3 regions of the Lysinibacillus sp. DFXJR4 genome follow, and region 3 is predicted to be linked to each of the others. Evidence: riboswitches for the same ligand, from Rfam matches in the RefSeq annotation. Region 3 holds a riboswitch; each other region holds the start of a gene.
What was found. A riboswitch is a leader RNA that binds a small molecule or an ion and turns the genes downstream of it on or off. The one in region 3 is predicted to bind thiamine pyrophosphate.
Positions count from the first base shown of each region.

Region 1: another riboswitch for thiamine pyrophosphate. It lies ahead of thiW (energy coupling factor transporter S component ThiW); the one in region 3 lies ahead of thiT (energy-coupled thiamine transporter ThiT).
Region 2: another riboswitch for thiamine pyrophosphate. It lies ahead of thiC (phosphomethylpyrimidine synthase ThiC); the one in region 3 lies ahead of thiT (energy-coupled thiamine transporter ThiT).

Region 1 covers NZ_JBXUNW010000008.1:122,934-126,342, reverse strand. The annotation lists gene AC2CGN_RS16520 (LuxE/PaaK family acyltransferase) at 1-133, opposite strand, end outside; gene AC2CGN_RS16515 (MFS transporter) at 535-1,731, shown strand; TPP riboswitch at 1,807-1,914, shown strand; gene thiW (energy coupling factor transporter S component ThiW) at 2,029-2,517, shown strand; gene AC2CGN_RS16505 (VWA domain-containing protein) at 2,645-3,409, opposite strand, start outside.
Region 2 covers NZ_JBXUNW010000026.1:21,465-24,873, forward strand. The annotation lists gene thiC (phosphomethylpyrimidine synthase ThiC) at 1-1,616, opposite strand, end outside; TPP riboswitch at 1,755-1,869, opposite strand; gene AC2CGN_RS24535 (hypothetical protein) at 2,100-2,366, opposite strand; gene AC2CGN_RS24540 (AEC family transporter) at 2,652-3,409, opposite strand, start outside.
Region 3 covers NZ_JBXUNW010000014.1:92,432-95,840, reverse strand. The annotation lists gene AC2CGN_RS20300 (hypothetical protein) at 1-96, shown strand, start outside; gene map (type I methionyl aminopeptidase) at 116-871, opposite strand; gene thiT (energy-coupled thiamine transporter ThiT) at 1,070-1,630, opposite strand; TPP riboswitch at 1,749-1,856, opposite strand; gene AC2CGN_RS20285 (magnetosome magnetite crystal formation protein family) at 1,982-2,314, shown strand; gene AC2CGN_RS20280 (hypothetical protein) at 2,560-2,685, shown strand; gene AC2CGN_RS20275 (helix-turn-helix domain-containing protein) at 2,913-3,409, shown strand, end outside.

The sequences.
Region 1 (3,409 bases), on a different contig from region 3:
TTAAATAACCCTTTAATTCATTAACTTTTTCTTCATCCCACTGAAATAACTGTTGAGTTGACCCAATGACTGCTGTAACTGGATTAATACCTAATTCTCTTAAATTTTCCATTGCTGCTTGAATAGTTACCATTTCATTTCCTCTCCTTTTTAATATCAATTTCTCTCGGATTCTCGGCTTTTGATTGCCTAATAAAGAACCAATAGGAAGCCGTTACACAGGAATTATTAAAGGAACATCAACCATATATCAATCACTAATTATTACAAATTTTGTAATATAGTTGACATAAAAAGATTAACATAAGAACAAATGATGTAACCCCTAATTCAATACAAGAAAAAAAGTAAATTCCACAAAAAAACTTGTGGAATTTACAAATTGAACACTACATTATTATTGCAAAATATTTATCATTTAGTAGTTTAAGAATAAACCATTGGTCCACTATTTCGTGTAATCCTAACTATTAGCAAACCATTTTTCTTTGTGATAGACTGTACTATATTTGATTAGAAAAAGGGGGGTATTCGATGACCCAGCAGAAGTCCAATAAGGCGGCTTTGTATATTTTAATGTTTAATATGTTTATCGCAATGGGGAGTATTGGGATTATTATTCCTGTAATGCCCGAGTATTTAAGAATATTTGGTGCTGCAGGACAAGTTCTAGGTATGCTTATTGCAACGTTCGCCTTCGCTCAATTCGTTTTTTCTCCAATTGCTGGGAATCTTTCGGATCAGTATGGTCGAAAAAATCTTATTATTTTCGGACTTATACTAACAGGACTTGCTCAAATCGGCTTTGGACTTTCTACAGAAGTGTGGATGCTCTTCTTAGCACGCTTTTTAGGTGGCCTTGGATCAGCCTTTGTGGCACCTCCTATTATGGCATTTGTCGCAGATGTTACAACATATGAAGAACGTGGAAAAGGGATGGGGATGCTTGGTGCTGCCATGTCTCTTGGCTTTATGATAGGACCCGGTATTGGTGGTTTCTTATCACATGTTAGCTTACATTTTCCATTTTATACAGCTGGAGCTGCGGCTATTTTGGCTTCTATTTTATCGTTCTTTTTATTACCATCTACCAAACCAAACGCAGCACAAAAAATGCATAAGCAAGACAATCTCGCGAAACAAATGGTACGTTCAGTACATATGCCTTACTTTGTTATGCTCATTATTATGATGGTATTCTCGTTCGGAATTGCTAATTTCCAAACGACTTTATCATTATTTGTTACAGAAAAGTTTCATTATACACCTGGGGATATTGCTATTATTTTAGTGGTGGGTGGTGCTTTTGGTGTAGTTGTACAAATGTTTGTTATTACACCACTCTTTAATCGCTATGGTGAAATGAAGGTCGTATTAGTCAATTTATTTATTGCAGCCATATCGATCTACTTAATATTATTCGTATCTGGGTTTGCCCTTATTTTAGTTGTTGCGACAATCTTCTCGACAGCCACAACATTAATTCGTCCTGCTGTTAACACACTGATCTCCAAGCTTGCCGAAAATGAGCAAGGATTTGCAGCAGGTCTGAATAATGCTTATATGAGTCTTGGCAATATGATTGGTCCAGCATTGGCAGGTATTTTATTTGATTGGAATATGAATAGCCCTTATATATTTGGTGCTATTATTTTGATGGCTTGCTTCTTCCTTGCCCTTATCTGGACAATGAAAAAAGCACCGCATCTTATGCAGCCTGATTCCAAATAATCTGAAAAGTTATTGACTATTATTAGTAGTATGATACATTTATGTTGTTACAATGCTAAACAGAAATTGAATAATTATTACCACTAGGGGAGTCTTTAAAAGGCTGAGACGTATATGACCATATACGGACCCTTTGAACCTGATCTAGTTCATACTAGCGGAGGGAAGTGGCGACATCTTGCTTTTTGATATGTAAATGCAAGGCCGCTTCCTATTTGTTTTCAGGGAGCGGCCTTTTTGTGCTCGCCAGTTTAGCAGAGATAACAATTCATTTTATATTTCAAGGGAGTGTAACTTATGTCAGTTCGAAAATTAACCATCATGGCCTTATTAGTGGCAATTGCCATAGCAGGTTCTACCTTCGTTTCAATTCCAACAGGGATTGCGCGAGCTTATCCGATACAACATGCCATCAATGTCATCGGTGCCATTCTACTCGGACCAATACCAACTATTATCATTGCCCTTACTACAGCGATTATTCGTATTTTAACAGGGACAGGCTCCCTATTAGCCATTCCTGGCAGTGTCATTGGCGCATTTTGTGCAGCACTGGCTTATAAATACAGTGGTATGCCTTGGCTAGCGGGCGTTGGTGAAATAGTAGGAACTGGCATTATCGCCTCCCTCATTGCCGTACCATATGCATATATCTTAATGGGGACATCCGTAGCATCAATGTTTTTCATGCCTGCCTTTTTAACCTCTAGTATTATTGGTGCTATTTTTGGTGTGGCAATTGCTAGTAGTTTACGAAATACTGCACTTATTAAAAATTTTCGTTAAATTTTTCAGAGCAAGGATTTCCCTCTTGAGCAGGGTTTCCCTTTGAACGAAAGCTTCTTCCTTTTCACTTTAAAACGCAAAAACAGTGCAAAATAATCAATCATTTTGCACTGTCATTTAATCCAAATTATCTTTTCTTCATGCCCTTTAATAGTTGAGCAACATTTGTATCCTCTGCCTGTGTGGTTTTATTTTCAACAAGCTGCTCTTTTTTCTTCGACTTAGCAAAGAAGCTCCAGCCAAAGCGTCGGATTGTAATATCGATGAAGAACAGTAGCATACCTGCTAATATAAGCCATGTTGCTATATTTTGACGATCTGCGCCTTTCTTCGTAAATTCACGAAATACCTCCTTCGGTTCTTTCAAAACAGAGCCACCCGTTTGCTTTGTCAGTTCTTCCACCAGCTCATCGTTTACAGGTCGTAACTCATATTCAGCACTGTAAGGCACACTTATACCCGCTTGAAAAATAGCTTGATCTTCATCAGCGATACGGAAGAAAATTAACCCTGGCTCCGCTTGTACAACTGCTCGAATCTGAGAGGCTGAAATAGCTTCAAGCTGTGTTTCAAGTTCTTCTCCTGCTTCATTGACAGCAACGACATCTAAAAAAGCTGCTTCATTGGTAGGATCTGTAATAACAAATGAACCATCCGATTCTAAACGTACGTCGTAGGCAACATCATTATAGCTTGGGAGCATTTGTGAAATAAGCGTTTGCCAAAATGTTCCCCAATCCTGCCATCTTGCCCAGTCACCTGTCCATTTACCTGTCGAATCAGAAGTAAAGGCAAATGTTTTACCAAGACCATATTGCCACTGCGCTAGTACTGGATCCTCTTTCTCGCTTTCAGCAATGACAGAGGCCCCCTGCTTTGCTGTTGTTCCAAT
Region 2 (3,409 bases), on a different contig from region 3:
TGCGCAGTTTTTGCCCCCTCTGCTGGTAATGTTTCATCATGGTATTCAACTGCACGCTCTGGATCTAAAGACAGGTTGAATTGATCGCGCCAACGGAATTCAAAACGTGCCTTTGAAAGTGCATCATCTCGCTGCTGTGCTCCCGGATGTCCCTTCGCTAAATCAGCCGCGTGTGCAGCAATTTTATACGTAATCACCCCTACACGAACGTCCTCTCGATTTGGTAAGCCCAGATGCTCTTTTGGTGTCACGTAGCATAGCATTGCCGTACCAAACCAACCTATCATTGCCGCACCAATAGCAGATGTAATATGATCATAGCCAGGTGCAATATCTGTTGTCAGTGGTCCTAAAGTATAGAACGGAGCCTCCTTGCACACCTCTAATTGCTTGTCCATATTTTCTTTAATCAAATGCATCGGCACGTGGCCTGGCCCCTCCACCATCACCTGTACATCATGCTTCCAGGCAATCTGTGTTAATTCTCCTAACGTTTCAAGCTCTGCAAACTGTGCCTCGTCATTAGCATCTGCAATCGATCCAGGACGTAAGCCATCCCCTAACGAGAAGGCAACATCATATGTTTTCATGATTTCACAGATTTCTTCAAAATGTGTATATAAAAAGTTCTCTTGATGATGATATAAGCACCATTGCGCCATAATTGAACCTCCGCGTGACACAATGCCTGTCACACGATTGGCTGTTAGTGGCACATAACGCAACAGTACGCCTGCATGAATCGTGAAGTAATCAACGCCTTGCTCTGCCTGCTCGATTAACGTATCACGATACACCTCCCATGTTAAATCCTCAGCTACACCGTTTACCTTTTCAAGTGCTTGGTAAATTGGCACTGTTCCAACTGGCACCGCAGCATTACGGATAATCCATTCACGTGTCGTATGAATGTGCTTACCAGTCGATAAATCCATTATATTATCAGCACCCCAGCGTGTTGCCCAAGTCATTTTCTCCACCTCTTCTGCAATAGAAGATGATACTGCTGAATTCCCAATATTAGCATTAATTTTCACATGGAAGCTACGTCCTATAATCATTGGCTCAGCCTCAGGATGATTAATATTAGAAGGCATAATCGCTCGCCCCGCTGCAATTTCAGAGCGAACAAATTCAGGTTCCATATTTTCACGAATTGCTACAAACTCCATTTCCGGTGTTATAATTCCCTTTCGTGCATAATGAAGCTGTGTGATATTTCTCCCCTTTTTCGCACGTATAGGTTTCCTAGATAGCTCAGGAAAAACGTTTTCTTGAATACGTGGATCATCAGCATTGCGGAAGCCATTATCCTCTGGTTTAATAGTTCGCCCTACATACTCCTCAACATCCCCTCGCTCTCTAATCCATTTACTTCGCAACGCTGGTAAGCCCCTCGTAATATCTACCTTATAGGCAGGGTCAGTATATGGACCGCTCGTATCATATACACGAACTGGAGCATTTTTCTCTTCTCCAAAGCTTCCTGTTGTTGGACTTAATGCAATTTCACGCATCGGCACCAAAATATCCGGTCTCGAACCCTCTACATAAACCTTTTTACTCCCCTCAAAGCTCGACATAATCGTAATGTTCTTTTCGCTAACTGTTGTCATGACCTACTTCTCTCCCTTATAGAAAATTCATACAAGGACCGAATCTAGCTCACCCCAACAAAAATAAAAACCGAATCCAAAAAATTTTGGATCCGGCTATGATTGTAAAAGGTATAATTATCGCATTGTAAAGAGCACGCAATAATTTCTTAACTTTCCCACGCTGGTATGAGCCAGATCAGGTCCAAAGGGTCAAGAAACCTCTATGCGTTTCCCTCTCAGCCTGACTCATCAGACTCCCCTAGTCAATGCTATTAAGTTTGATGCTAGTGTAACAGATATTGCTAAGAGATGGAAGCTTCATTACTATTTTTTCCTTCAGAGTTTATATTTTTGCTTCATAAACTCTAAACGCTTTACCTGCTCAGATGCGAGCCGTAATCATTGCCGCTCCAGATTGACTGTGCTTCATAAGATTGGCTGTATTGGAGGAGCTTTTCATAACGGAAGAAACAGAGTCTGAAATCTGCATAATTCCTGCCGTCATTTCTTCAATTGTTTTAATGATTTCCGCATATACAAATACAATGTAGTCATCATAACGACATTCAATAAAATGACTATGCCTAAAAGTATAGGCAAGTACTTCGTTACAGCAGATTTTTGAATGCCGTAAATAATGGAGCTCTCAATATCTAGTCCAACATATGCAACAATTTCAACATTAAGTGAGTGGTTATTTGGATTTTTAACTAGCTGTTCATACCTCTCTGAATCAAGCTGGTTCACGACATTTCTTGCTAGAATCATATTATTCTTTTTGTACTTTTATAGACAATAAGACCTAGATCAACACTAAAAACAATTATAATAGCAACTAATAAGATGATAAATTTTTCCATAACTTCATCCCTTTACGCAAAGCTATGAACACCCCTTTGAATATTATTTAGTATCTATTTACCCTATGTATATATTTACAATTACAACAACTAATAAAAACACTTTTATTTTTTAGTACTTTTCTTTATTTTGCTTTTGGAGCATAAAAAAAAGCAATAAGCCATAAGCCTATTCCTTTTTTTACGTCATATGTTATGAAAGAAATAATAATTCTGCTAGATAAATAACGATTGTTACTGTAATACAGCTCACTATTGTTGAAAATAAAACAGTTTGTGCGGCTGTTGCTGATTCGATATCATATTCTAATGCTAAACTAGAACTATTTCGGGATGTTGGAAAAGCGCTAGCAATAAATAATGATTGTGCCACTACCCCATCTAGACCGAGTATATAAATAATGAATAAAGCAACTGCTGGTCCCAAAATTAGTCGTGTAAAACAGCTAATAATGACTGTTTTATTAAACATGGATTTTATTTCAAGCTGTGATAATTGGGCACCTAACGTGATTAATGCCACAGCAATAAAACCGTCTGCAACATGATCTATTGGAATTTTAATAAACTGTGGCACTGCAAGATTAAAATAGTTCATTGCCACCCCTATAATAAGGGCATGAATGATAGGCATCTTAAGAAAATCCTTTACAATGGATATACCTGATTTTGTTGAGGAAATTAAGTTGTATAAGCCATATGTATAGGTAGTCATATTTTGGAATATCACCAAAATAACCTGTATCGCTACGCCGATTGGTTGTGTCACAAATATCATTTGTGCAACAGGAATTCCATAGTTTCCTGAATTAATAAGGACAACACTATTTTTAAATACCGCAGCCTCTGTTTTAACTAAACCAAGTCCTTTCGCTAAAAAATGGCTTAGCACCATTTGACTGCCGATAAAAAGGACAATAAATATCGCAACTTCTCCAAGCACAGAGAGCT
Region 3 (3,409 bases):
GAAGAGCTACTTGTAACAACAGCTGCATTATTTTTATGTGGTGTACTATTAGTCGGTATACTTTTCATAAAAAAGAATCCTGCCACCCAAAAATAATTGGGTAGCAGGATTTTTATTATGCCTCATCTAATGAAGTTAGAATAATTGGTTTGTCTTTTGTCACAATGATCGAATGTTCAATTTGGGCAACAAGTGATTTATCTGGTGTAACAAATGTCCAGCCATCACCAGCTTCAACAATATGCTCTGCCTTTGCTGAGATAAAAGGCTCAACCGCAAGTACCATGCCCTCTTTCATAATGGTAGAATCCCATGCATCATAATAGTTTAAAATATGATTTGGCTCATCATGTAAGGAACGACCTAAGCCATGACCTGTTAGGTTCATAATCACCGTTAAGTCATTGGCATATGCTTCACGCTCAACTGCTTTTCCAATTTGATTTAATTTTGACCCAGCTTTTACTTTTGTCATTGCGCGATCGAAGGCACTTTTTGCCACACGACATAGTTTTTCTTTATCCTCATAGCCTACACCCACGACAAATGAAATTCCTGTATCTGCAAAGTAGCCATTTAAAGAACCAGAAACATCAATATTAACAATGTCTCCCTCTTGAATTACGCGTTTTCCTGGAATACCGTGAGCTACTTCCTCGTTGACACTGATACATGTATATCCTGGGAAGTCATATTCTCCTTTAGGTCCAGAAATCGCACCTGCCTCAGTAAACATACGACCGGCAATTTCATCGAGTTCAAGTGTTGTTACACCAGGTTTTGTCGCAGCCTTCATTGCTTCACGAATTTCGGCACAAATACGACCGATTTTTTTAAAGGCTTCAATCTCTTCTTGTGTTTTTACAATCATTTATAACGTCCCTTTCATCTAATATCTACACTTTAATATAACATAACTTGTTTGACATAAAACGCTAAACGCTTTAAATATTGTATGCCCTCATAAATTGCAAAGTGCTGAAATGTAACAATATTTTACAGCGAGTAAAATTTATAATAGCCAAATCTAAATACAAAAAACCCTCCACTACTGTGAAGGGTAGAGTATTTATGATTTTCGTTGCATTAATTGTGGTGCTGCTGTAAATAATAGAACACCGACAATGGCAGTTAAAACTGTTGCTGGTAACATATATGTTCCATTATAAATAATTGAATAAATCCATGCATTTTGATCGCCAGCATACTCTGAGAAAAATACCGCGCCAGCAACGGTATGTGCTGCATAGCGTAAAAAACCTGCCAATACAGTTCCTACAATAATATATAGCGCCATTTTCGTTTTGTTTAGATTATTGGCAGCCTCAAGCACTGGTCGACGAACAATTGCTACCAAGCCGACTACCGTAAAGGCAAAGCCATAATCGAGTAAGCCCTGAAACCAATGCACAATTGTAGCACCAAACATTGTTTGCATAACACCAATAAGAAAGCCCGTTGTCAGTCCAGGCAAAAGCCCCCAACGGAAGGCTATTAAAATTATTGGTACCATCACTAGACTAACAGAGCCACCTTGTGCCCATACTTTAAAGGAAATCTGATCTAGCACAAGACCAATTGCTGCAAATATCGCAATCTCCACAAGCATTAAAAGTCTTTTTTTGTCCATTTTATTCTCTCCTTTGTTCCGATGTAGGATACAAGAGCAGGAATAGAAATCAAATTACTTTTTGACTCTATCTGGCAAAAAAAAACAATGCCAGGACAGAGCCTCACATCGTACAAGTGTCGGTTTCTATCCACATCCCTACGCAAGTGTTAACTTACAGGTTCAAAGAGTGAAGGCATTACGTGCCCAGTCTCAGCTGACATCATCAGCTCCCCTTGTGGTCGTTACATCTTTTTTATTTGAACAACCTCATTGTACGCAAATACGGATATGATTACAACTCTAATTTCACAATATTTTTTGAAACTTTGCTGTTTTTCATGCGTAAATATTAAAAAAGGAGGTACAACTATGGAGAACCAAAAAATTTTATCTGCCTTTAGTTATCTTAGCGTCTTTTTCGCACCCTTTATTGTGCCGTTAATTGTTTACTTTGTTTCTAAAGATAGTGAAGTAAAAAGACACTCTATTCGAGCACTTATTTCGCATTTAATCCCAGTCGTATTTGGTATCATCTTCTTTGCTGTTTTTGTCTTCTCAACTATATCCTTTAACACTTTTGACCCTGGATCAGGTAGTAATACATTTATAATCGTTTGGTTTGCATCATTTGCCATTTACTTACTCGTCTCATTAGGGATTGTTATTTGGAATATCGTGCAAGCGGTTCGTGTTATTCGTTAATGTTTCATTTCTAACATCAATTTCGCCTTGGCGTAATTGTGTCTGGATTTTAAATTGTGCCTGCACAATTCATTCCTTTGAAAATCCGTGACATCCGCCGGAGGCTTTATCTTCGTTCAGTAGGTGTTTGGACACCCATTGAAAAGAAACCAAAACCGCATTCATCTCACCACCTATAGAGGTAGGAGTCTTCTGCTGAATGAAGATAAAAAGGTAGAACTAATAGTAAAAGGAGCTGTTATTTTATGAAAGTATCTAAAGTTGTCAAAACCGCCGTAAAATTAGCACCTATCATTATACCCATTGTAAAAAAAGTAATTGCCGCGAAGAAAGGAGCCCCTTATTCTTCCAAAGACAGCTATAAAAAATAATACCCCTAAACTCATTTTAAGGTAAATATCTAAATTAAAAATCTGCTCTCTTTTACTGGTAAGCGTCATTCCAATCCCTTAGGATTTGAAACGCTTACTTTTTTATGGCAGATTTTTTTATGCCTCAAATAACTGTATTCTTATACTTGGTATAGCAGATTTATATTAAAATAGGGTTTAGCACTACAGATGAGGGGTTGTTTATAATAAATAGCGAAAAACAATTAATGAGCTTGGTTAATGCAGCACAGGTCCTAACTTCAACACTCGATATTAACCAAGTATTAGAAAAACTGATGAGTGAGGTGCTCCATGTAATTGAAGGTGCTGATGCAGGGGTATTGTTTATGTTGAATACAGAAACTAATCGTCTTGTTGCCAAGCATGCCATTGGCTATGACCTGGCTTATTTAAAAAAGATTCACCTTGCCTCAAATGAAGGGATGACTGGAAAGGTATTTTCCCAAAAACAAGCGTTTAGATTCCACTCTAGCAGCGATGTTACAGAAAGCATGGCGGATTTATTTCCACAGTATGAAGAAAACTATACAAAAGCAGTTGGTGATTTTACTTACCCCAAAAGTGCTGTTTGTGCTCCACTTCTTGATAAAAGTAACTCATGCATAGGGGTATTAACAATCGTCAATTTTTCAGGAGATACACAGTTTGAAAATAGCGATTTAACGATGTTACAAGCATTTGCAAACCAATCCTCTATTGCGAT